4 regions of the Neobacillus sp. 19 genome follow, and region 2 is predicted to be linked to each of the others. Evidence: a T-box and tRNA genes for the amino acid it is inferred to sense, from the RefSeq annotation. Region 2 holds a T-box; the other regions hold tRNA genes.
The links. A T-box is a leader RNA that pairs with one kind of tRNA and senses whether it is charged. The one in region 2 lies ahead of pheS (phenylalanine--tRNA ligase subunit alpha), so its partner is inferred to be a tRNA-Phe.
Positions count from the first base shown of each region.

Region 1 (4,819 bases), on a different contig from region 2:
TTTCCTGGATGAGCAAACATATAGCCTAATAAAAGTTTAAGCTGGGCAAATTTTTCCCAATAATCCCCGGGCATTTTATCAAGTAGAGACTTTTTCCCATGAACCACTTCATCGTGTGAAAATGGGAGCATAAAGTTTTCCAAAAAGGCATATAAAAGTGAAAATGTTACCTTGGAATGGGCATGGGGCCGTGAATATGGAGGTGTTTCCATATACTCAAGCATGTCATTCATCCAGCCCATATTCCATTTGTAATCAAAGCCGAGGCCGCCGTAGTGAACGGGTGTTGTCACTTGAGGGAACTCGGTCGAATCCTCACCAATCATTAAAAAATGGGGATCATGTTCATGGACCGCATGATTTAATTTTTTCAAAAAATGAATGCCAAACGGATTCTCTCTCTTTCCCTGGTCGGCATTGGGCCAGTAGATGATATTCGCGACCGCATCCATTCGAAAACCATCAATATGAAAATAGTCAATCCAATATAGCGCGTTTGAAATAAGAAAGCTTTGGACCTCACCTTTTCCTAAATCAAAATTCGCCGTTCCCCATACGACATTTTCTCTGTCATGAACATGGCTATATGAATAAATATGTGTACCATCAAAACGATATAGCCCGTGTGCATCTTTGCAGAAATGACCTGGAACCCAGTCAAGAATGACACCGATCCCTTGCTGATGACACTGGTCCACAAAATATCTAAAGTCATCGGGTGTACCATACCTGGACGTCACTGAGAAATAACCAGTTCCTTGATACCCCCATGAGTCATCGAGCGGATGCTCGACAAGCGGTAATATTTCAATATGGGTGAAACCGTGCTCTATTACATAAGGAATAAGCTTTGCTGCCATGTCCTTATAGGTTATGTAGTCACCATTGGCATTCTTTCTCCAAGAACCTAGATGAACCTCATAAATGACAGCTGGCTCTGATAAAAAATTCTTTTTTTCCCTTCGGTTCATCCAATGAGTGTCTTGCCACGTATATTGGTTAAACGAGTAAACAATAGAAGCAGTATCGGGTCTTACTTCCGAATAAAATGCAAAGGGATCTGCCTTTAAATGCCTTTCTCCTGTTTGTGAAATAATTTCATACTTGTATATCTTTCCTTCTAGGTCTTGATTGACAACAATAATCCATACTCCTTCATCATTAACCTTCTGAAGTTCATATCCATTACCATTCCAGTTATTAAAATTGCCCAGGAGCCTCACTTGAGAGGCGTTAGGGGCCCATACACAAAATCGAGTATATACTTGATTGGAATTCTTTAAGATATGAGCGCCAAAAAGCTGATGACTTTGAAAGTAGTTGCCTTCATGAAACAAGTGCAACTGATAATCAGTTGGAAAAAACGTGTTCACAGTCATGGCTCTCCTCATCCTCAATGAAAATATGTATTTCAATGACCAATTATAAGCGCAATTGTCTTATTTTCCTCGAAATACTTTTTTATCTTTTCTGACATCTTGTGATGTTTATTGCTACACAGAGACTTTTTATTACATTTTTCGAGTATGTCCGACATATATTTCATCTTTATTCGACATAATCTTATAAAGTTTTTTATTTTTTTTATGAAAAAAATTATTTAAATACTAATAATTTCGTGGTGTGAAAACAGGAGAAAACAGGAAGATGTAAGCGTTATCAATGGTTTTCAAGATTGGTTTAAGTGATTAAATATTATATCGATATAATGAGTTTTAATCTTAGGTGGAGTTTGGGATAAGGGCGCTGCTAGTGGAGGGTGGGGCGATGTTCAGATTATATATTGTTACCATCTGTTTAATCTTTTCACGCACATGGGCATTATATATCTTTTTTATTTCCGTTCTTTCAGTTTTTTAGGGATCACGGGCATAATCATATATGGCCTTACCCTTTACCGACGACTTCTGATGTTTTATCTACGACTTTTAATCTTTTATCAACAACTTTTCAGGTTTTAACTACGACTTTTAATCTTTTATCAACAACTTTTCAGGTTTTATCTACGACGTTCCAACTTTTTTCTACAACTCATTATTAAGCTTTAAAGGATGGCGTAGGCCGTGGTCCTGCCCTTAATTATTTAATAGGCACAAAAAAACTGATAACAAATTGTTATCAGTTTTTTCATATGACCCCTACGGGATTCGAACCCGTGTTACCGCCGTGAAAGGGCGGTGTCTTAACCGCTTGACCAAGGGGCCGTTTAAAATTATGGCGGAGAAGGAGGGATTTGAACCCTCGCGCCGGTTACCCGACCTACACCCTTAGCAGGGGCGCCTCTTCAGCCTCTTGAGTACTTCCCCATAATGGCTCCGCAGGTAGGACTCGAACCTACGACCGATCGGTTAACAGCCGATAGCTCTACCACTGAGCTACTGCGGAATAAAATATGGTGGGCCTAAATGGACTCGAACCATCGACCTCACGCTTATCAGGCGTGCGCTCTAACCAGCTGAGCTATAGGCCCCTAATGGAGCGGGTGATGAGAATCGAACTCACAACATCAGCTTGGAAGGCTGAGGTTTTACCACTAAACTACACCCGCATTGTTAAAGATGATGGGGCGGCTGATGGGAATCGAACCCACGAATGTCGGAACCACAATCCGATGCGTTAACCACTTCGCCACAACCGCCATACATATAAAATTTAAAATAAAATGGTGGCTCAGGACGGAATCGAACCGCCGACACAAGGATTTTCAGTCCTTTGCTCTACCGACTGAGCTACTGAGCCACTTTAGATGGCGGTCTGGACGGGACTCGAACCCGCGACCTCCTGCGTGACAGGCAGGCATTCTAACCAACTGAACTACCAGACCGAATTGCGGGGACAGGATTTGAACCTGCGACCTTCGGGTTATGAGCCCGACGAGCTACCAGACTGCTCCACCCCGCGATAATAAAAACTGTTAAAATAATATGGCGGAGGAAGAGGGATTCGAACCCCCGCGCGATTTAACCCGCCTGTCGGTTTTCAAGACCGATCCCTTCAGCCGGACTTGGGTATTCCTCCATATTATAAAGTGTTACTGGTGGACCTTGTAGGACTCGAACCTACGACCGGACGGTTATGAGCCGTCTGCTCTAACCAGCTGAGCTAAAGGTCCAAGTTGAAAATATTTTTTAAAAATTTGGTAGCGGCGGAGGGGATCGAACCCCCGACCTTACGGGTATGAACCGTACGCTCTAGCCAGCTGAGCTACACCGCCATAATTGAATTTTATACGAAAGTTTGGTGGAGCCTAGCGGGATCGAACCGCTGACCTCCTGCGTGCAAAGCAGGCGCTCTCCCAGCTGAGCTAAGGCCCCAAAAGTATAATAATTGAAATGGTCGGGAAGACAGGATTCGAACCTGCGACCCCTTGGTCCCAAACCAAGTGCTCTACCAAGCTGAGCTACTTCCCGTTAAACTTAATGGCGCGCCCGAAAGGAGTCGAACCCATAACCTTCTGATCCGTAGTCAGACGCTCTATCCAATTGAGCTACGGGCGCATTAATTTAGAATGGTGCCGAGGACCGGAATCGAACCGGTACGGTAGTCACCTACCGCAGGATTTTAAGTCCTGTGCGTCTGCCAGTTCCGCCACCCCGGCACTACATAGAGAGCGGAAGACGGGATTCGAACCCGCGACCCCCACCTTGGCAAGGTGGTGTTCTACCACTGAACTACTTCCGCATATCAAAATTAAATGGTGCGGGTGAAGGGAGTCGAACCCCCACGCCTTGCGGCGCCAGATCCTAAGTCTGGTGCGTCTGCCAATTCCGCCACACCCGCATATTAATTTTAAATGGTGAGCCATGAAGGACTCGAACCTTCGACCCTCTGATTAAAAGTCAGATGCTCTACCAACTGAGCTAATGGCTCGTACAAAGGTGCCGGCGAGAGGACTTGAACCCCCAACCTACTGATTACAAGTCAGTTGCTCTACCAATTGAGCTACCCCGGCAATTGTTAACATAATTATTTATGGTGGAGGATGACGGGATCGAACCGCCGACCCTCTGCTTGTAAGGCAGATGCTCTCCCAGCTGAGCTAATCCTCCATATATAAAGCCTGGCAACGTCCTACTCTCACAGGGGCGCATGCCCCAACTACCATCGGCGCTGAGAAGCTTAACTTCCGTGTTCGGTATGGGAACGGGTGTGACCTTCTCGCCATTAGTTACCAGACTATTTATTTGAGGTTTTCATTCCCTCAAAACTAGATAATGCAGAAGAAGTTTTTTGTAAAAACGAGTTCAACCACTTAAAAATGGTTAAGTCCTCGATCGATTAGTATCAGTCAGCTCCACATGTCGCCATGCTTCCACCTCTGACCTATCAACCTGATCATCTTTCAGGGATCTTACTAGCTTGACGCTATGGGAAATCTCATCTTGAGGGGGGCTTCATGCTTAGATGCTTTCAGCACTTATCCCGTCCGCACATAGCTACCCAGCGATGCCTTTGGCAAGACAACTGGTACACCAGCGGTGCGTCCATCCCGGTCCTCTCGTACTAAGGACAGCTCCTCTCAAATTTCCTGCGCCCACGACGGATAGGGACCGAACTGTCTCACGACGTTCTGAACCCAGCTCGCGTACCGCTTTAATGGGCGAACAGCCCAACCCTTGGGACCGACTACAGCCCCAGGATGCGATGAGCCGACATCGAGGTGCCAAACCTCCCCGTCGATGTGGACTCTTGGGGGAGATAAGCCTGTTATCCCCGGGGTAGCTTTTATCCGTTGAGCGATGGCCCTTCCATGCGGAACCACCGGATCACTAAGCCCGACTTTCGTCCCTGCTCGACTTGTAGGTCTCGCAGTCAAGCT
Region 1 is NZ_JBMPZU010000050.1:110,476-115,294, forward strand. Features, by position in the region: gene glgB (1,4-alpha-glucan branching protein GlgB) at 1-1,379, opposite strand, end outside; tRNA gene ACO1D1_RS15650 (tRNA-Glu) at 2,133-2,204, opposite strand; tRNA gene ACO1D1_RS15655 (tRNA-Ser) at 2,216-2,306, opposite strand; tRNA gene ACO1D1_RS15660 (tRNA-Asn) at 2,311-2,385, opposite strand; tRNA gene ACO1D1_RS15665 (tRNA-Ile) at 2,394-2,470, opposite strand; tRNA gene ACO1D1_RS15670 (tRNA-Gly) at 2,475-2,548, opposite strand; tRNA gene ACO1D1_RS15675 (tRNA-His) at 2,563-2,638, opposite strand; tRNA gene ACO1D1_RS15680 (tRNA-Phe) at 2,664-2,739, opposite strand; tRNA gene ACO1D1_RS15685 (tRNA-Asp) at 2,748-2,824, opposite strand; tRNA gene ACO1D1_RS15690 (tRNA-Met) at 2,828-2,901, opposite strand; tRNA gene ACO1D1_RS15695 (tRNA-Ser) at 2,926-3,018, opposite strand; tRNA gene ACO1D1_RS15700 (tRNA-Ile) at 3,036-3,112, opposite strand; tRNA gene ACO1D1_RS15705 (tRNA-Met) at 3,138-3,214, opposite strand; tRNA gene ACO1D1_RS15710 (tRNA-Ala) at 3,239-3,314, opposite strand; tRNA gene ACO1D1_RS15715 (tRNA-Pro) at 3,334-3,410, opposite strand; tRNA gene ACO1D1_RS15720 (tRNA-Arg) at 3,421-3,497, opposite strand; tRNA gene ACO1D1_RS15725 (tRNA-Leu) at 3,510-3,598, opposite strand; tRNA gene ACO1D1_RS15730 (tRNA-Gly) at 3,610-3,681, opposite strand; tRNA gene ACO1D1_RS15735 (tRNA-Leu) at 3,696-3,780, opposite strand; tRNA gene ACO1D1_RS15740 (tRNA-Lys) at 3,795-3,870, opposite strand; tRNA gene ACO1D1_RS15745 (tRNA-Thr) at 3,880-3,952, opposite strand; tRNA gene ACO1D1_RS15750 (tRNA-Val) at 3,974-4,049, opposite strand; rRNA gene rrf (5S ribosomal RNA) at 4,059-4,176, opposite strand; rRNA gene ACO1D1_RS15760 (23S ribosomal RNA) at 4,259-4,819, opposite strand, start outside.
Region 1: it encodes a tRNA-Phe, which carries the amino acid that the T-box ahead of pheS (phenylalanine--tRNA ligase subunit alpha) is inferred to sense. The anticodon was not compared.

Region 2 (4,819 bases):
CATGATTACTCAAATCGATGACAAAGGATTTCTAAGATTCCAGCCTGTCGGCGGCTGGTGGGGACAGGTAATGCTCGCGCAGCGCGTAACCATCGTGACAAGAAAAGGCGATGTAACCGGTATTATCGGTTCTAAGCCTCCGCATGTATTGTCTGCTGAAGCACGGAAAAAGCCGGTAGAAATTAAAGACATGTTTATTGATATCGGCGCTTCTAGCCGTGAGGAAGCAGGGGAATGGGGTGTCCGTCCCGGAGATATGGTTGTCCCGTATTTTGAATTTACGGTAATGAACAATGAGAAAATGCTGCTGGCCAAAGCTTGGGATAACCGCATAGGCTGTGCCATTGCCATTGAGGTGTTGAAACAACTAAAAGGTGTGGATCATCCTAACGAGGTTTATGGTGTTGGGGCGGTTCAAGAAGAGGTTGGCTTGCGCGGTGCTAAGACGGCAACCTACAAAATTCAACCGGATATCGGTTTTGCAGTCGATGTTGGAATTGCCGGCGACACACCTGGAATTTCTGAAAAAGAAGCAATGAGTAAGATGGGTAAAGGCCCTCAAATTGTGGTTTACGATGCGTCTATGGTGTCCCATAAAGGCTTGCGTGATTTAGTAACCGATACAGCGGATGAATTGAATATTCCTTATCAATTCGAATCCATTCCTGGCGGGGGAACGGATGCCGGCTCGATTCATTTGACACATAATGGCGTTCCGGCACTAGCTATTACGATCGCTACGCGTTATATCCATTCACATGCGGCTATGCTTCATCGTGATGATTACGAAAATGCGGTTAAATTGATTGTTGAAGTGATCAAACGCTTAGATCGTGAGACCGTTGATAAAATTACTTTTGAATAAAATAGGAAATCCCTGGCAGAAGTTTTTCGCCAGGGATTTTTTTGAATAAAAAGAGCTGCCGATTAATGGTTGGCAGCTTAGGGATTATTACTTTAGCCCGCTTTCAAGCACGGTAAGCATTTCTTTCTTTTCTTCTTCTGATGAGTTTTTCCAAATGATTTCAAATAAGACGCCAAGTCCAGGGAGCATCTTTTCTTCCCCGTTTTGGATTGCATCGACGATTGTATCTTCTAATTGATCTTGGGTGTTGCCGGAAACATTGTGAATAATAGCATTTCTAAGGTTTAAATTCATGTCTAAACACTCCTTTTTAATCCTTTATTTCTCTAATATGTTTTCTATTTTTGGTTTAATTATGTATTATTGTTATGATTATGATTAATTAGATGAGATTTTTTAAAGGAGAACACTGTTTTGAAACGTATTGAATCTGAAAATAATCCTAAAGTAAAACAATGGAAAAAACTATTAACAAAAAAAGAACGTGATAAGTCCGGAACATTTTTAATTGAAGGCTTTCATTTAGTAGAAGAAGCATTAAAACAAGATGAGCAAATTGTAGAAATTATTGTATCGGAAAAAGTGGGGCTGCCTCCCCGGTGGGATCCTGCCGGAACGCCAGTTACCTTTGTCACGGATGAGATTTCGAATTCTTTATCCGAAACAGAAGCGCCGCAGGGAATTTATGCTGTATGCCGTCAGTTGAATCCTGAAGTTCAGGAAGCAAAAACTTATCTGCTCATCGATGCTGTTCAGGATCCTGGAAATCTAGGAACGATGATTCGTACGGCTGATGCAGCGGGGATAGATGCCGTCATTATCGGAAAGGGAAGTGTGGATCCTTTTAACGCAAAGGCCCTTAGATCTGCCCAGGGAAGCCATTTTCACCTTCCCATCATTAGAGGTGACCTGCACGAATGGATGGATAAGCTTCAAGGGGAGAAAGTACCCGTTTATGGAACGGCACTAGAAGGGGCATCTGCCTATACTGAAATTTCAAGTGCGGATTCTTTTGCGCTAGTTGTAGGAAACGAAGGAAATGGCGTGGATCAAGACATCCTTACACGCACCACCGCCAACCTGTATATTCCGATTTACGGCAAAAGTGAGTCACTGAATGTCGCTGTTGCCACCGGGATCCTGCTCTATTATTTGAAAAAATAGGCTTGTACTGGTTTGACCTTTTCAGTGAATTTATTATATAATAGTGAACAATATTGATAATAACAAAAACGATGACGGAGAAAAGTATCTTGTCGATTGATCATATAGGGAGAAAGTGCCGCGACTGAAAGCACTTTTATGATACAAGACTTGAGAAGTTCACCTCCTGAGTTGGCATCGGGACCATTTTTGACTATAAAAATGTAAAGATGCACCGGCTAAAAGCCGTTATCCCAACGAAGCGAACACATATATTCATACATATCGTGTTTACAAGGGTGGTACCGCGAAACACAAACCTCGTCCCTTTCCAGGGATGGGGTTTTTTTGTCTTTCACAGTAGAAATGGTGCCTGACACCCTTTCTACTGTCATTGTACTAGTAATGGTGCCTGACACCCTTTTTACTACCATTGTATTAAAAATAAGGAGGATGTAACGATGCAAGAACGTTTGAAGGAATTGCAGGAAGAGGCTATTCAGAAGATTGAGCTGTCTGCAAGCTTGAAAGAATTGAATGATATTCGCGTTGCGTATTTAGGGAAAAAGGGTCCCATCACAGAAGTGCTGCGCGGGATGGGTAAGTTGTCTGCTGAAGAGCGCCCTGTTATGGGAGCACTTGCCAATGAGGTCCGTGAAGCGATTGCTGTAAAGATAGAGGCAAAACAAAAAGGATTAGAAGAAGCTGCTGTGCTTGAAAAGCTCGCTTCAGAAAGCATTGACGTGACCTTGCCAGGCCGCCCTGTAAAGGCTGGAAACCACCATCCACTTACAAGAATCATTGAAGAAATTGAGGATTTGTTTATTGGCATGGGTTATCAAGTTGCTGAAGGTCCAGAGGTTGAGCAGGATTATTATAACTTCGAAGCTCTTAACTTACCGAAGGGTCATCCTGCCCGCGACATGCAAGACTCGTTCTATATCACAGAAGAAATTTTGATGCGCACGCACACATCACCTGTCCAGGCACGGACAATGGAGAAGCACCAGGGGAAGGGCCCAATTAAAATTATTTGCCCTGGTAAAGTGTACCGTCGTGATAATGACGATGCGACGCATTCTCATCAATTTATGCAAATCGAGGGACTTGTGGTTGGTGAGAATATTCGCATGAGCGATCTGAAAGGAACATTAGAGGTTTTCGCCAAAAAAATGTTTGGTGATGACCGAGAAATCCGCCTAAGACCAAGCTTTTTCCCGTTCACGGAACCATCTGTTGAAATGGATATTTCATGTAAAATTTGCGGCGGCCATGGATGCAGCGTATGTAAACAAACGGGCTGGATCGAAATTCTTGGCGCCGGAATGGTTCATCCAAACGTCCTTGAGATGGCTGGCTATGATTCTAAAAAATACACTGGATTTGCATTTGGAATGGGTCCAGAGCGGATTGCGATGTTGAAATACGGTGTCGATGATATCAGACACTTCTATACAAATGATGTTAGATTTTTAAAACAGTTTTCTAAACACGAATAAAGGAGGATGACGACATGTTCGTTTCATATAAATGGCTCCAGGACTATATCGATTTAACTGGAGTAACAGCAGCTGAATTAGCTGAAAAGATTACTAAAAGCGGGATTGAAGTGGAAGGTGTAGACGTATTAAACGAAGGGATTAAAGGTGTCGTTGTCGGGCATGTATTAGAACGTGACCAGCACCCAAATGCCGATAAATTAAGCCGGTGTCTTGTTGATGTCGGTGAAGGTCAGCCCGTTCAAATCATTTGCGGTGCACCGAATGTGGCACAGGGTCAAAAGGTTGCTGTTGCGAAGGTTGGTGCAGTATTACCTGGTAATTTTAAAATTAAACGGGCAAAGCTTCGCGGTGAAGAATCCAACGGCATGATTTGCTCCCTAACTGAGCTTGGAATGGAAGGGAAAGTTGTTCCGAAAGAATATTCTGAAGGAATCTTTGTTTTTCCAGCAGATGCAGAAGTTGGAGCAGATGCACTTGCCTTATTAGGCAGGGACGATGAAATTTTAGAACTGAGTTTGACTCCAAACAGAGCCGATTGTTTGAGCATGCTGGGCGTTGCGTATGAAGTGGCTGCCATTCTTGGCAGAGAAGTGAAGCTTCCGGAAACAAGCCTTGAACCTGTTGTTGAAAAAGCCGCTGATTATGTAAGAATTGTTGTAGAAGCGAAAGAGGATAACCCTTTATATGTAGCTAAAATGATCAAAAATGTGAAGATTGGACCATCACCGCTTTGGATGCAGTCGCGTCTAATGTCAGCCGGTATCCGACCTCACAATAATGTCGTCGATATTACAAACTATATTTTATTAGAATACGGCCAGCCGCTTCATGCGTTTGATTATGACCGCTTGGGTTCAAAAGAAATTCTTGTCCGCCGCGCTGCTGATGGCGAAAAATTTGTTACTCTTGATGATGTGGAACGAACATTAACGGCAGACCACCTTGTAATTACGAACGGAACAGAGCCGGTAGCCCTTGCCGGTGTAATGGGTGGTGCGAATTCAGAGGTAACTTCTGATACCACAACTGTTTTATTGGAATCTGCCTATTTTAACGGGGGAACCGTCAGAAAAGCTTCAAAAGACCACGGCTTAAGAAGTGAAGCTAGTGCCCGGTTCGAAAAAGGGGTAGACCCTAATCGTGTGCGTCCGGCGGGAGAACGTGCCGCATACTTAATGGCGAAATATGCCGGCGGGGAGGTACTAGAAGGAGCTGCGGAAGCTGATACACTTAAGGTTGAACCGGCGGTTGTTTCCATTACTTTGGAAAAAATTAATCGTGTCCTGGGAACAGATTTAGTTATGCAAGA
Region 2 is NZ_JBMPZU010000058.1:255,375-260,193, reverse strand. Features, by position in the region: gene ACO1D1_RS19025 (M42 family metallopeptidase) at 1-865, shown strand, start outside; gene sspI (small acid-soluble spore protein SspI) at 953-1,159, opposite strand; gene ACO1D1_RS19015 (TrmH family RNA methyltransferase) at 1,280-2,029, shown strand; T-box leader at 2,092-2,340, shown strand; gene pheS (phenylalanine--tRNA ligase subunit alpha) at 2,470-3,507, shown strand; gene pheT (phenylalanine--tRNA ligase subunit beta) at 3,522-4,819, shown strand, end outside.

Region 3 (4,819 bases), on a different contig from region 2:
GGCAAATGACCCCGTAACTTCGGGAGAAGGGGTGCTCTTTAGGGTTCATAGCCCTGAAGAGCCGCAGTGAATAGGCCCAGGCGACTGTTTAGCAAAAACACAGGTCTCTGCGAAGCCGCAAGGCGAAGTATAGGGGCTGACGCCTGCCCGGTGCTGGAAGGTTAAGAGGAGGGGTTAGCGCAAGCGAAGCTCTGAATCGAAGCCCCAGTAAACGGCGGCCGTAACTATAACGGTCCTAAGGTAGCGAAATTCCTTGTCGGGTAGAGTTCCGACCCGCACGAAAGGCGTAACGATCTGGGCACTGTCTCAACGAGAGACTCGGTGAAATTATAGTACCTGTGAAGATGCAGGTTACCCGCGACAGGACGGAAAGACCCCGTGGAGCTTTACTGTAGCCTGATATTGAATTTTGGTACAGCTTGTACAGGATAGGTAGGAGCCTGAGAAGCCGGAGCGCTAGCTTCGGTGGAGGCGTCGGTGGGATACTACCCTGGCTGTATTGAAATTCTAACCCGCACCCCTGATCGGGGTGGGAGACAGTGTCAGGTGGGCAGTTTGACTGGGGCGGTCGCCTCCTAAAGAGTAACGGAGGCGCCCAAAGGTTCCCTCAGAATGGTTGGAAATCATTCGTAGAGTGTAAAGGCACAAGGGAGCTTGACTGCGAGACCTACAAGTCGAGCAGGGACGAAAGTCGGGCTTAGTGATCCGGTGGTTCCGCATGGAAGGGCCATCGCTCAACGGATAAAAGCTACCCCGGGGATAACAGGCTTATCTCCCCCAAGAGTCCACATCGACGGGGAGGTTTGGCACCTCGATGTCGGCTCATCGCATCCTGGGGCTGTAGTCGGTCCCAAGGGTTGGGCTGTTCGCCCATTAAAGCGGTACGCGAGCTGGGTTCAGAACGTCGTGAGACAGTTCGGTCCCTATCCGTCGTGGGCGCAGGAAATTTGAGAGGAGCTGTCCTTAGTACGAGAGGACCGGGATGGACGCACCGCTGGTGTACCAGTTGTCTTGCCAAAGGCATCGCTGGGTAGCTATGTGCGGACGGGATAAGTGCTGAAAGCATCTAAGCATGAAGCCCCCCTCAAGATGAGATTTCCCATAGCGTCAAGCTAGTAAGATCCCTGAAAGATGATCAGGTTGATAGGTCAGAGGTGGAAGCATGGCGACATGTGGAGCTGACTGATACTAATCGATCGAGGACTTAACCATTTCAAATTGGTTGAACTCGTTTTTACAAAAACTTCTTCTGCATTATCTAGTTTTGAGGGAATGAAAAAAATTAAATTTCCTCTTGAAAAATATGAAAAAGACATTATAATAAAATAGTGTCGATAAAATAGTCTGGTAACAATGGCGAGAAGGTCACACCCGTTCCCATACCGAACACGGAAGTTAAGCTTCTCAGCGCCGATGGTAGTTGGGGCATGCGCCCCTGTGAGAGTAGGACGTTGCCAGGCTGTAATCATATTATTCCGCAGTAGCTCAGTGGTAGAGCTATCGGCTGTTAACCGATCGGTCGTAGGTTCGAGTCCTACCTGCGGAGCCATTTTTGTTGGAGAGCTGTCCGAGTGGCCGAAGGAGCACGATTGGAAATCGTGTAGGCGGGTAACCCTGTCTCAAGGGTTCAAATCCCTTGCTCTCCGCCATAAAAACATTGTAACAATATGGCCCCTTGGTCAAGCGGTTAAGACACCGCCCTTTCACGGCGGTAACACGGGTTCGAATCCCGTAGGGGTCACCATTTGGAGGATTAGCTCAGCTGGGAGAGCATCTGCCTTACAAGCAGAGGGTCGGCGGTTCGATCCCGTCATCCTCCACCATAATGCTCTAATTATTATTATTATCGCGGGGTGGAGCAGTCCGGTAGCTCGTCGGGCTCATAACCCGAAGGTCGCAGGTTCAAATCCTGTCCCCGCAATTTGGTCTGGTAGTTCAGTTGGTTAGAATGCCTGCCTGTCACGCAGGAGGTCGCGGGTTCGAGTCCCGTCCAGACCGCCATTTAGAGTGGCTCAGTAGCTCAGTCGGTAGAGCAAAGGACTGAAAATCCTTGTGTCGGCGGTTCGATTCCGTCCTGAGCCACCATTTATTCATTTAATTGATTGCCGATGTAGCTCAATTGGTAGAGCAACTGAATCGTAATCAGTAGGTTGGGGGTTCAATTCCTCTCGTCGGCACCTTAAGCTGACAATAACATATTATAGTGGAGGGGTAGCGAAGTGGCTAAACGCGGCGGACTGTAAATCCGCTCCCTCCGGGTTCGGCGGTTCGAATCCGTCCCCCTCCACCATTTATTTATAGGGGTATAGTTTAAAGGTAGAACGAAGGTCTCCAAAACCTTTGGTGTGGGTTCAATTCCTACTACCCCTGCCAATCATATTGTGGCGATTGTGGCGAAGTGGTTAACGCATCGGATTGTGGTTCCGACATTCGTGGGTTCGATTCCCATCAGTCGCCCCATAAAAATATTTTATTATTATCATTGGGCTATAGCCAAGCGGTAAGGCATCGCACTTTGACTGCGACATGCGTTGGTTCAAATCCAGCTAGCCCAGCCATTCTGCGGAAGTAGTTCAGTGGTAGAACACCACCTTGCCAAGGTGGGGGTCGCGGGTTCGAATCCCGTCTTCCGCTCCAAAATATACGGCGGCATAGCCAAGTGGTAAGGCAGAGGTCTGCAAAACCTTTACCACCGGTTCGAATCCGGTTGCCGCCTCCAAATTTTATCTTTCATGGATTAAAATAAGTAATTGATTTTTGCCGGGGTGGCGGAACTGGCAGACGCACAGGACTTAAAATCCTGCGGTAGGTGACTACCGTACCGGTTCGATTCCGGTTCTCGGCATTGCTTCAAACATCTTAATACGCCGGTGTGGCGGAATTGGCAGACGCGCACGACTCAAAATCGTGTTCCGTGAGGAGTGTCGGTTCGACCCCGACCACCGGTATCAATTCGATGATAAAAAGGTTTTTCACATACCATGTAGAAAACCTTTTTTGTTTTTTATTCGTATGATGGACAATTCGCAGAAGAAAAAACATAAAGAAGCGTTGTTTAGTAAAGTGAAAAAAATCGACAAATTTCGATGAAGCTACTTGACGTATGGAAGAATTGTGTGTATTATAATAACAGTCAGTTCATCAATTTGTCATATTTAATCAAAACATGCGGGTGTAGTTTACTGGTAAAACCTCAGCCTTCCAAGCTGATGTAGTGGGTTCGATTCCCATCACCCGCTCCATACATATTAACTAACGCAGTGTATCGTTACATAGGAGAACGATGCATTGCGTTTTTTCATTACATTAAAAAAGGATGCCTTCTAGCATTCAAGAATATGAAATGTACCTTCCCCGCCATGAATTTGTAAAAACATGTCCATTAATGAAAGTGTCAGCTTTTCAGCATTTTCGATATCGGTTGATGGCCGTAAATAAATGATTTGTAAAGCATTTTTCGTAGTATATTTTACGGGTGTTCGTTCTGAATCGACAAACGGGCTGCCAAAAGGTCCCTCTTGATCAGCGGCCAAAAGTAATCGATCTAAAGAATTTTTCCTCCCGTTTAATCCTATGTACTCCTCGCCGGCTTTACCAATTCGTATTTCAACTGACCCTTGGATAAGATCAAGGTCATAAATTCCAATCGGCACTTGATACTGAAGTGAAAAAAAATTATTGATATCAATAGCACTTTGCACCGAAGAAAGATAATTTTGCGATTGTACCCGTCTATATAAGCTTTCTGCAGAGGGACGGTAGCGATTTGGATCTTTACCAGTCTGTTTAAATACGTTGCGCCATTCTTGTAAGCCCGGAAGGTCTGTTACATTAGTGTTTTCTAAATCAAAATAAATCGACTCTTGAAAAAGCTGCAGTCTGCCCTTAAGCATTTGTGGTGAATCTCCTACTGTGATATTTCTGTATTCAATTACCCCAAGTTTAAAGCCGGGAATTTGCTCGATTATTTCCGTTGAAAGTTGAATTTCCAACGATTCCACCTCCAAATTTCATTAAAAATAGTTTATCATAATTAGATGTGCAGCTAATAATCTTATCAACTTTAAAATAGACGAAGTATTTTGGAAAGGAGGGAATTGAAATGGATGTAAATAGATTAAAAACTGAACTTATTGCCTTCAGTAAAGAGATTGGCATTGATAAAATCGGGTTCACTACAGCAGATCCATTCGATGAATTAAAAAATCGTTTAATTAGACAGCAGGCTCTTGGCTATCAATCAGGATTTGAGGAGCCGGATATCGAGAAACGAGTTACACCCTCATTGCTGCTTGAAGAGCCTCGCTCAATTATTTCGATTGCCCTCGCTTATCCATCAAAAATGAAGGAACGGAAGGAAGGCAGGAAGGGTGAGCGGAGAGGGATATTCAGCAGAGCCTCTTGGGGGCTAGATTATCATCATATTCTTCGGGACCGGTTGAAAAGGCTGGAAGAATTTATTATCTCTAATATCCCTGATGCCCGGTTAAGATCAATGGTTGATACTGGGGAGCTATCAGACCGGGCAGTTGCTGAAAGAGCCGGAATTGGCTGGAGCGGAAAAAACTGTGCCATTATTACACCGGAATTTGGCTCCTACGTATATATAGGAGAAATGATAACAAGTATTCCGTTTGAACCGGACACACGAATAGAGGACCAATGCGGGTCTTGCACAAAGTGTTTAGATGCCTGTCCTACAGGTGCTTTAGTCCAAGGCGGGCAAATTAACGCTCAGCGCTGTATATCATTTTTAACACAGACAAAAGGATTTATTCCTGATGAGTTTCGGGAAAAGATTGGGAATCGTGTTTACGGC
Region 3 is NZ_JBMPZU010000048.1:1,943-6,761, forward strand. Features, by position in the region: rRNA gene ACO1D1_RS14895 (23S ribosomal RNA) at 1-1,212, shown strand, start outside; rRNA gene rrf (5S ribosomal RNA) at 1,344-1,460, shown strand; tRNA gene ACO1D1_RS14905 (tRNA-Asn) at 1,475-1,549, shown strand; tRNA gene ACO1D1_RS14910 (tRNA-Ser) at 1,558-1,649, shown strand; tRNA gene ACO1D1_RS14915 (tRNA-Glu) at 1,670-1,744, shown strand; tRNA gene ACO1D1_RS14920 (tRNA-Val) at 1,748-1,823, shown strand; tRNA gene ACO1D1_RS14925 (tRNA-Met) at 1,848-1,921, shown strand; tRNA gene ACO1D1_RS14930 (tRNA-Asp) at 1,925-2,001, shown strand; tRNA gene ACO1D1_RS14935 (tRNA-Phe) at 2,010-2,085, shown strand; tRNA gene ACO1D1_RS14940 (tRNA-Thr) at 2,105-2,177, shown strand; tRNA gene ACO1D1_RS14945 (tRNA-Tyr) at 2,206-2,290, shown strand; tRNA gene ACO1D1_RS14950 (tRNA-Trp) at 2,300-2,373, shown strand; tRNA gene ACO1D1_RS14955 (tRNA-His) at 2,385-2,460, shown strand; tRNA gene ACO1D1_RS14960 (tRNA-Gln) at 2,484-2,558, shown strand; tRNA gene ACO1D1_RS14965 (tRNA-Gly) at 2,563-2,637, shown strand; tRNA gene ACO1D1_RS14970 (tRNA-Cys) at 2,646-2,719, shown strand; tRNA gene ACO1D1_RS14975 (tRNA-Leu) at 2,760-2,845, shown strand; tRNA gene ACO1D1_RS14980 (tRNA-Leu) at 2,867-2,948, shown strand; tRNA gene ACO1D1_RS14985 (tRNA-Gly) at 3,169-3,242, shown strand; gene ACO1D1_RS14990 (B3/B4 domain-containing protein) at 3,324-3,992, opposite strand; gene queG (tRNA epoxyqueuosine(34) reductase QueG) at 4,103-4,819, shown strand, end outside.
Region 3: it encodes a tRNA-Phe, which carries the amino acid that the T-box ahead of pheS (phenylalanine--tRNA ligase subunit alpha) is inferred to sense. The anticodon was not compared.

Region 4 (4,819 bases), on a different contig from region 2:
TTGTACAGGATAGGTAGGAGCCTGAGAAGCCGGAGCGCTAGCTTCGGTGGAGGCGTCGGTGGGATACTACCCTGGCTGTATTGAAATTCTAACCCGCACCCCTCATCGGGGTGGGAGACAGTGTCAGGTGGGCAGTTTGACTGGGGCGGTCGCCTCCTAAAGAGTAACGGAGGCGCCCAAAGGTTCCCTCAGAATGGTTGGAAATCATTCGTAGAGTGTAAAGGCACAAGGGAGCTTGACTGCGAGACCTACAAGTCGAGCAGGGACGAAAGTCGGGCTTAGTGATCCGGTGGTTCCGCATGGAAGGGCCATCGCTCAACGGATAAAAGCTACCCCGGGGATAACAGGCTTATCTCCCCCAAGAGTCCACATCGACGGGGAGGTTTGGCACCTCGATGTCGGCTCATCGCATCCTGGGGCTGTAGTCGGTCCCAAGGGTTGGGCTGTTCGCCCATTAAAGCGGTACGCGAGCTGGGTTCAGAACGTCGTGAGACAGTTCGGTCCCTATCCGTCGTGGGCGCAGGAAATTTGAGAGGAGCTGTCCTTAGTACGAGAGGACCGGGATGGACGCACCGCTGGTGTACCAGTTGTCTTGCCAAAGGCATCGCTGGGTAGCTATGTGCGGACGGGATAAGTGCTGAAAGCATCTAAGCATGAAGCCCCCCTCAAGATGAGATTTCCCATAGCGTCAAGCTAGTAAGATCCCTGAAAGATGATCAGGTTGATAGGTCAGAGGTGGAAGCGTGGCGACATGTGGAGCTGACTGATACTAATCGATCGAGGACTTAACCATTTTTAATTGGTTGAACTCATTTTTACAAAAAACTTCTTCTGCATTATCTAGTTTTGAGGGAATGAAACCTCAAATAAATAGTCTGGTAACAATGGCGAGAAGGTCACACCCGTTCCCATACCGAACACGGAAGTTAAGCTTCTCAGCGCCGATGGTAGTTGGGGCATGCGCCCCTGTGAGAGTAGGACGTTGCCAGGCTAAGCCCCTAATTGGGGCTATTATTTTGCCTTATTTTATAGTTGGCCCCTTGGTCAAGCGGTTAAGACACCGCCCTTTCACGGCGGTAACACGGGTTCGAATCCCGTAGGGGTCACCATATGGAGGATTAGCTCAGCTGGGAGAGCATCTGCCTTACAAGCAGAGGGTCGGCGGTTCGATCCCGTCATCCTCCACCATAAATAATTATGCCGGTTTAGCTCAATTGGTAGAGCACGACCGAAAATGCTTCTTTGAAAAATCTTCAGCGTACCGACTGAGCTGCTGCTTGAAAAAGCTTTCTGAAGTCGGGACGACGATTACAAAACAAGCGTGTACACATTAATATTTATTCAAAATTATGCCGGTTTAGCTCAATTGGTAGAGCACGACCGAATATGCTTCCTTGAAAAATCTTCAGCGTACCGACGGAGCTGCTGCTTGAATAAGCTTTCTGAAGTCGGGACGACGATAACAAAGCAAGCGTGTACACACCAATGTTTTATCAAAATTATGCCGGTTTAGCTCAATTGGTAGAGCAACTGACTTGTAATCAGTAGGTTGGGGGTTCAAGTCCTCTAGCCGGCACCATAAAAAAATGCGCCCGTAGCTCAATTGGATAGAGCGTCTGACTACGGATCAGAAGGTTATGGGTTCGACTCCTTTCGGGCGCGTTATTATTTTTTTAAAAACGGCGGTGTAGCTCAGCTGGCTAGAGCGTACGGTTCATACCCGTAAGGTCGGGGGTTCGATCCCCTCCGCCGCTACCAAATGATTTTGTGATTTTATATAAAATGGAGGAATACCCAAGTCCGGCTGAAGGGATCGGTCTTGAAAACCGACAGGCGGGTTAAACCGCGCGGGGGTTCGAATCCCTCTTCCTCCGCCATTAAATCACAAAACTTTATTAATTATTATCGCGGGGTGGAGCAGTCTGGTAGCTCGTCGGGCTCATAACCCGAAGGTCGCAGGTTCAAATCCTGTCCCCGCAATATGGTCCGGTAGTTCAGTTGGTTAGAATGCCTGCCTGTCACGCAGGAGGTCGCGGGTTCGAGTCCCGTCCGGACCGCCATTTTTATTCCAGTAGGTATCTACTGTTGAAATATAATTTTTTTGGCTCAGTAGCTCAGTCGGTAGAGCAAAGGACTGAAAATCCTTGTGTCGGCGGTTCGATTCCGTCCTGAGCCATCTTTTTATTTGGAGGGGTAGCGAAGTGGCTAAACGCGGCGGACTGTAAATCCGCTCCCTCAGGGTTCGGCGGTTCGAATCCGTCCCCCTCCACCATCATGGCGGTTGTGGCGAAGTGGTTAACGCATCGGATTGTGGTTCCGACATTCGTGGGTTCGATTCCCATCAGCCGCCCCATTAGTAATAATGAGGCAGCATAGCCAAGTGGTAAGGCAGAGGTCTGCAAAACCTTTATCCCCGGTTCAAATCCGGGTGCTGCCTCCAAATCTTTTCTATGCGGGTGTAGTTTAGTGGTAAAACCTCAGCCTTCCAAGCTGATGTTGTGAGTTCGATTCTCATCACCCGCTCCACCTTTGGGCCTATAGCTCAGCTGGTTAGAGCGCACGCCTGATAAGCGTGAGGTCGATGGTTCAAGTCCATTTAGGCCCATCATCCTAAATATTCTAATTGTTCCGCAGTAGCTCAGTGGTAGAGCAATCGGCTGTTAACCGATCGGTCGTAGGTTCGAATCCTACCTGCGGAGCCATTTTATTTTAGGGAGAAGTACTAAATAGGTTGAAGAGGCACCCCTGCTAAGGGTGTAGGTCGGGTAACCGGCGCGAGGGTCAAATTCTGCCGCCATTCATATAATGCGCCTTTAGCTCAGCTGGATAGAGCATACGCCTTCTAAGCGTACGGTCAGAGGTTCGAATCCTCTAAGGCGCGTATTTTTTACTTTAAGTAACTTAATAGTATCAAAGGTTTAACGACATTAGGGAAAACTAAAGGTATTCTAACTTTAATGAAATTCCTTGATAAAGTCGTTAAGCAAATCAACTTCCAAAACATTATGTTTGGAGGTTTTTTATTTGCAAAAAAAGACTGGGATATTTGATGTTTCCATTAAAGCGGAGTAACGGTGAAAAGCGCTGATTGAAACAGGTTATCCGCTGATAGAACGGTGAAAAGCGCTGATTGAAACAGGTTATCCGCCGATAGAACGGTGAAAAGCGCTGATTGAATCGGGTTATCCGCCGATAGAACGGTGAAAAGCGCTGATTGAAACAGGTTATCCGCTGATAGAACGGTGAAAAGCGCTGATTGAAACAGGTTATCCGCTGATAGAACGGTGAAAAGCGCTGATTGAAACAAGTTATCCGCTAATAGAACGGTGATAAGCACCGGTGGATCCTGTATCTCATTCGAGAGTTACTAGAGCTTTTTCACCATTGAACTCCCCAAATCAGATTAGGGATAGAAATAGATTATTCCTAATGACAGATTGTTCCATATGTATATATAATGAAGGTATCTGAAATTTTTAGGGGGATAAAAGTGGAGAGAAGTCGTGTTTCTGGTTGGCTGTTTAGGAGTTTATTTGTTGTATTGTTTGTTTTACTAGGTTCATATGTTGCTAGTAACCATGCACTTGCTGCGGGAGTGGTGGTGAAGGATTTACAAGTTAGTCCAAAGGAGGCCAAAGTGGGCGATTCCATTAACATCAGCTTAGATGTAGGGATCGATTCGGAGGAGGTTGCTTCTACTGTCTCCCTCACGATACGAGCGGATGATCATGGACAGACCTATGAAAGGGCAGCCTATTTGAAGTATGATGAGGCAACGAAAAAGTATGTTACTCGCTTAAAAGTAGAGGACTTTCATGCAAAAGGGAATTGGAAAGTTAGCGATATAACCGTTCATCTTAATGGGTCCAATTATTCTTTTAAAAATGCTGAATTGTTCCCGGGTGATGCCGCGGCAATCGATTTACGAGCAGGAAATTTTTATGTCGATCCGGCTGGATATCAGCCACAATTAGGATCTGTGAGCATTGATAAGAATCAGGTTTCGTTTGGTACAACATTAAACATTTCGGCAACAGGGTTAAATCATTTAGGAACATATGACTCTACCAAAATTGAAGCCGTTTATCGCACCCCACAGAATGAGTTACGGACGTTTCGATTAAGCGATTCCTCTAATCCACAAGTGGCTTCGATTATGATTGATCATTCGTTTGCGACGGGAACGTGGAAGCTGGATCATATTCTGGTAACGGATCGATACAATGCAAACTATCAATTTTTTTATAATAGCTTCTATTATAAAGAAGGAAATACGAGAGATTTTAGTAACCTGGATTTCACGGTAAAAGCAGCCGCGGGCTGGGTAGATATTAACGGTGAGCGTTACTATTATAATGAAGCGGGAAAACCTGTAACCGGTTGGTTTACTATCAATCAGAAGCGTTATTATTTTGATGAGTCCGGTGTGATGGAGACTGGGTGGATTTTGGTCGATGATCATGAATACTACCTGAATGAAAAGGGCGAAATGGTGGTTGGCTGGAAATATATCGAGGATGGCTGGTATTATTTTTTACCGAATGGTGTGCTCGTGTATGACTGGCAGTATATTAATCACAAATGGTATTTTTTCGATGAATATGGCACGATGATCACTGGGTTTGCGATGATTAATGAAGATATCTACTATTTTAATCATGATGGAGCAATGCAATCGGGCTGGCAGCTCATTGAAGGGGATTGGTATTATTTCAAATCGGGCGGGCAGCTCGTCACAGGCTGGGTTTACTGGAACAAGAATTGGTATTACTTAGACACTGAAGAAGGATATATGGTAACGGGTTCTCATTACATTGGC
Region 4 is NZ_JBMPZU010000062.1:40,612-45,430, forward strand. Features, by position in the region: rRNA gene ACO1D1_RS20490 (23S ribosomal RNA) at 1-793, shown strand, start outside; rRNA gene rrf (5S ribosomal RNA) at 875-991, shown strand; tRNA gene ACO1D1_RS20500 (tRNA-Glu) at 1,035-1,109, shown strand; tRNA gene ACO1D1_RS20505 (tRNA-Val) at 1,113-1,188, shown strand; tRNA gene ACO1D1_RS20510 (tRNA-Thr) at 1,504-1,579, shown strand; tRNA gene ACO1D1_RS20515 (tRNA-Arg) at 1,589-1,662, shown strand; tRNA gene ACO1D1_RS20520 (tRNA-Met) at 1,682-1,758, shown strand; tRNA gene ACO1D1_RS20525 (tRNA-Ser) at 1,785-1,877, shown strand; tRNA gene ACO1D1_RS20530 (tRNA-Met) at 1,907-1,980, shown strand; tRNA gene ACO1D1_RS20535 (tRNA-Asp) at 1,984-2,060, shown strand; tRNA gene ACO1D1_RS20540 (tRNA-Phe) at 2,104-2,176, shown strand; tRNA gene ACO1D1_RS20545 (tRNA-Tyr) at 2,188-2,272, shown strand; tRNA gene ACO1D1_RS20550 (tRNA-His) at 2,278-2,353, shown strand; tRNA gene ACO1D1_RS20555 (tRNA-Cys) at 2,367-2,440, shown strand; tRNA gene ACO1D1_RS20560 (tRNA-Gly) at 2,453-2,526, shown strand; tRNA gene ACO1D1_RS20565 (tRNA-Ile) at 2,532-2,605, shown strand; tRNA gene ACO1D1_RS20570 (tRNA-Asn) at 2,628-2,702, shown strand; tRNA gene ACO1D1_RS20575 (tRNA-Arg) at 2,808-2,881, shown strand; gene ACO1D1_RS20580 (hypothetical protein) at 3,059-3,307, opposite strand; gene ACO1D1_RS20585 (hypothetical protein) at 3,491-4,819, shown strand, end outside.
Region 4: it encodes a tRNA-Phe, which carries the amino acid that the T-box ahead of pheS (phenylalanine--tRNA ligase subunit alpha) is inferred to sense. The anticodon was not compared.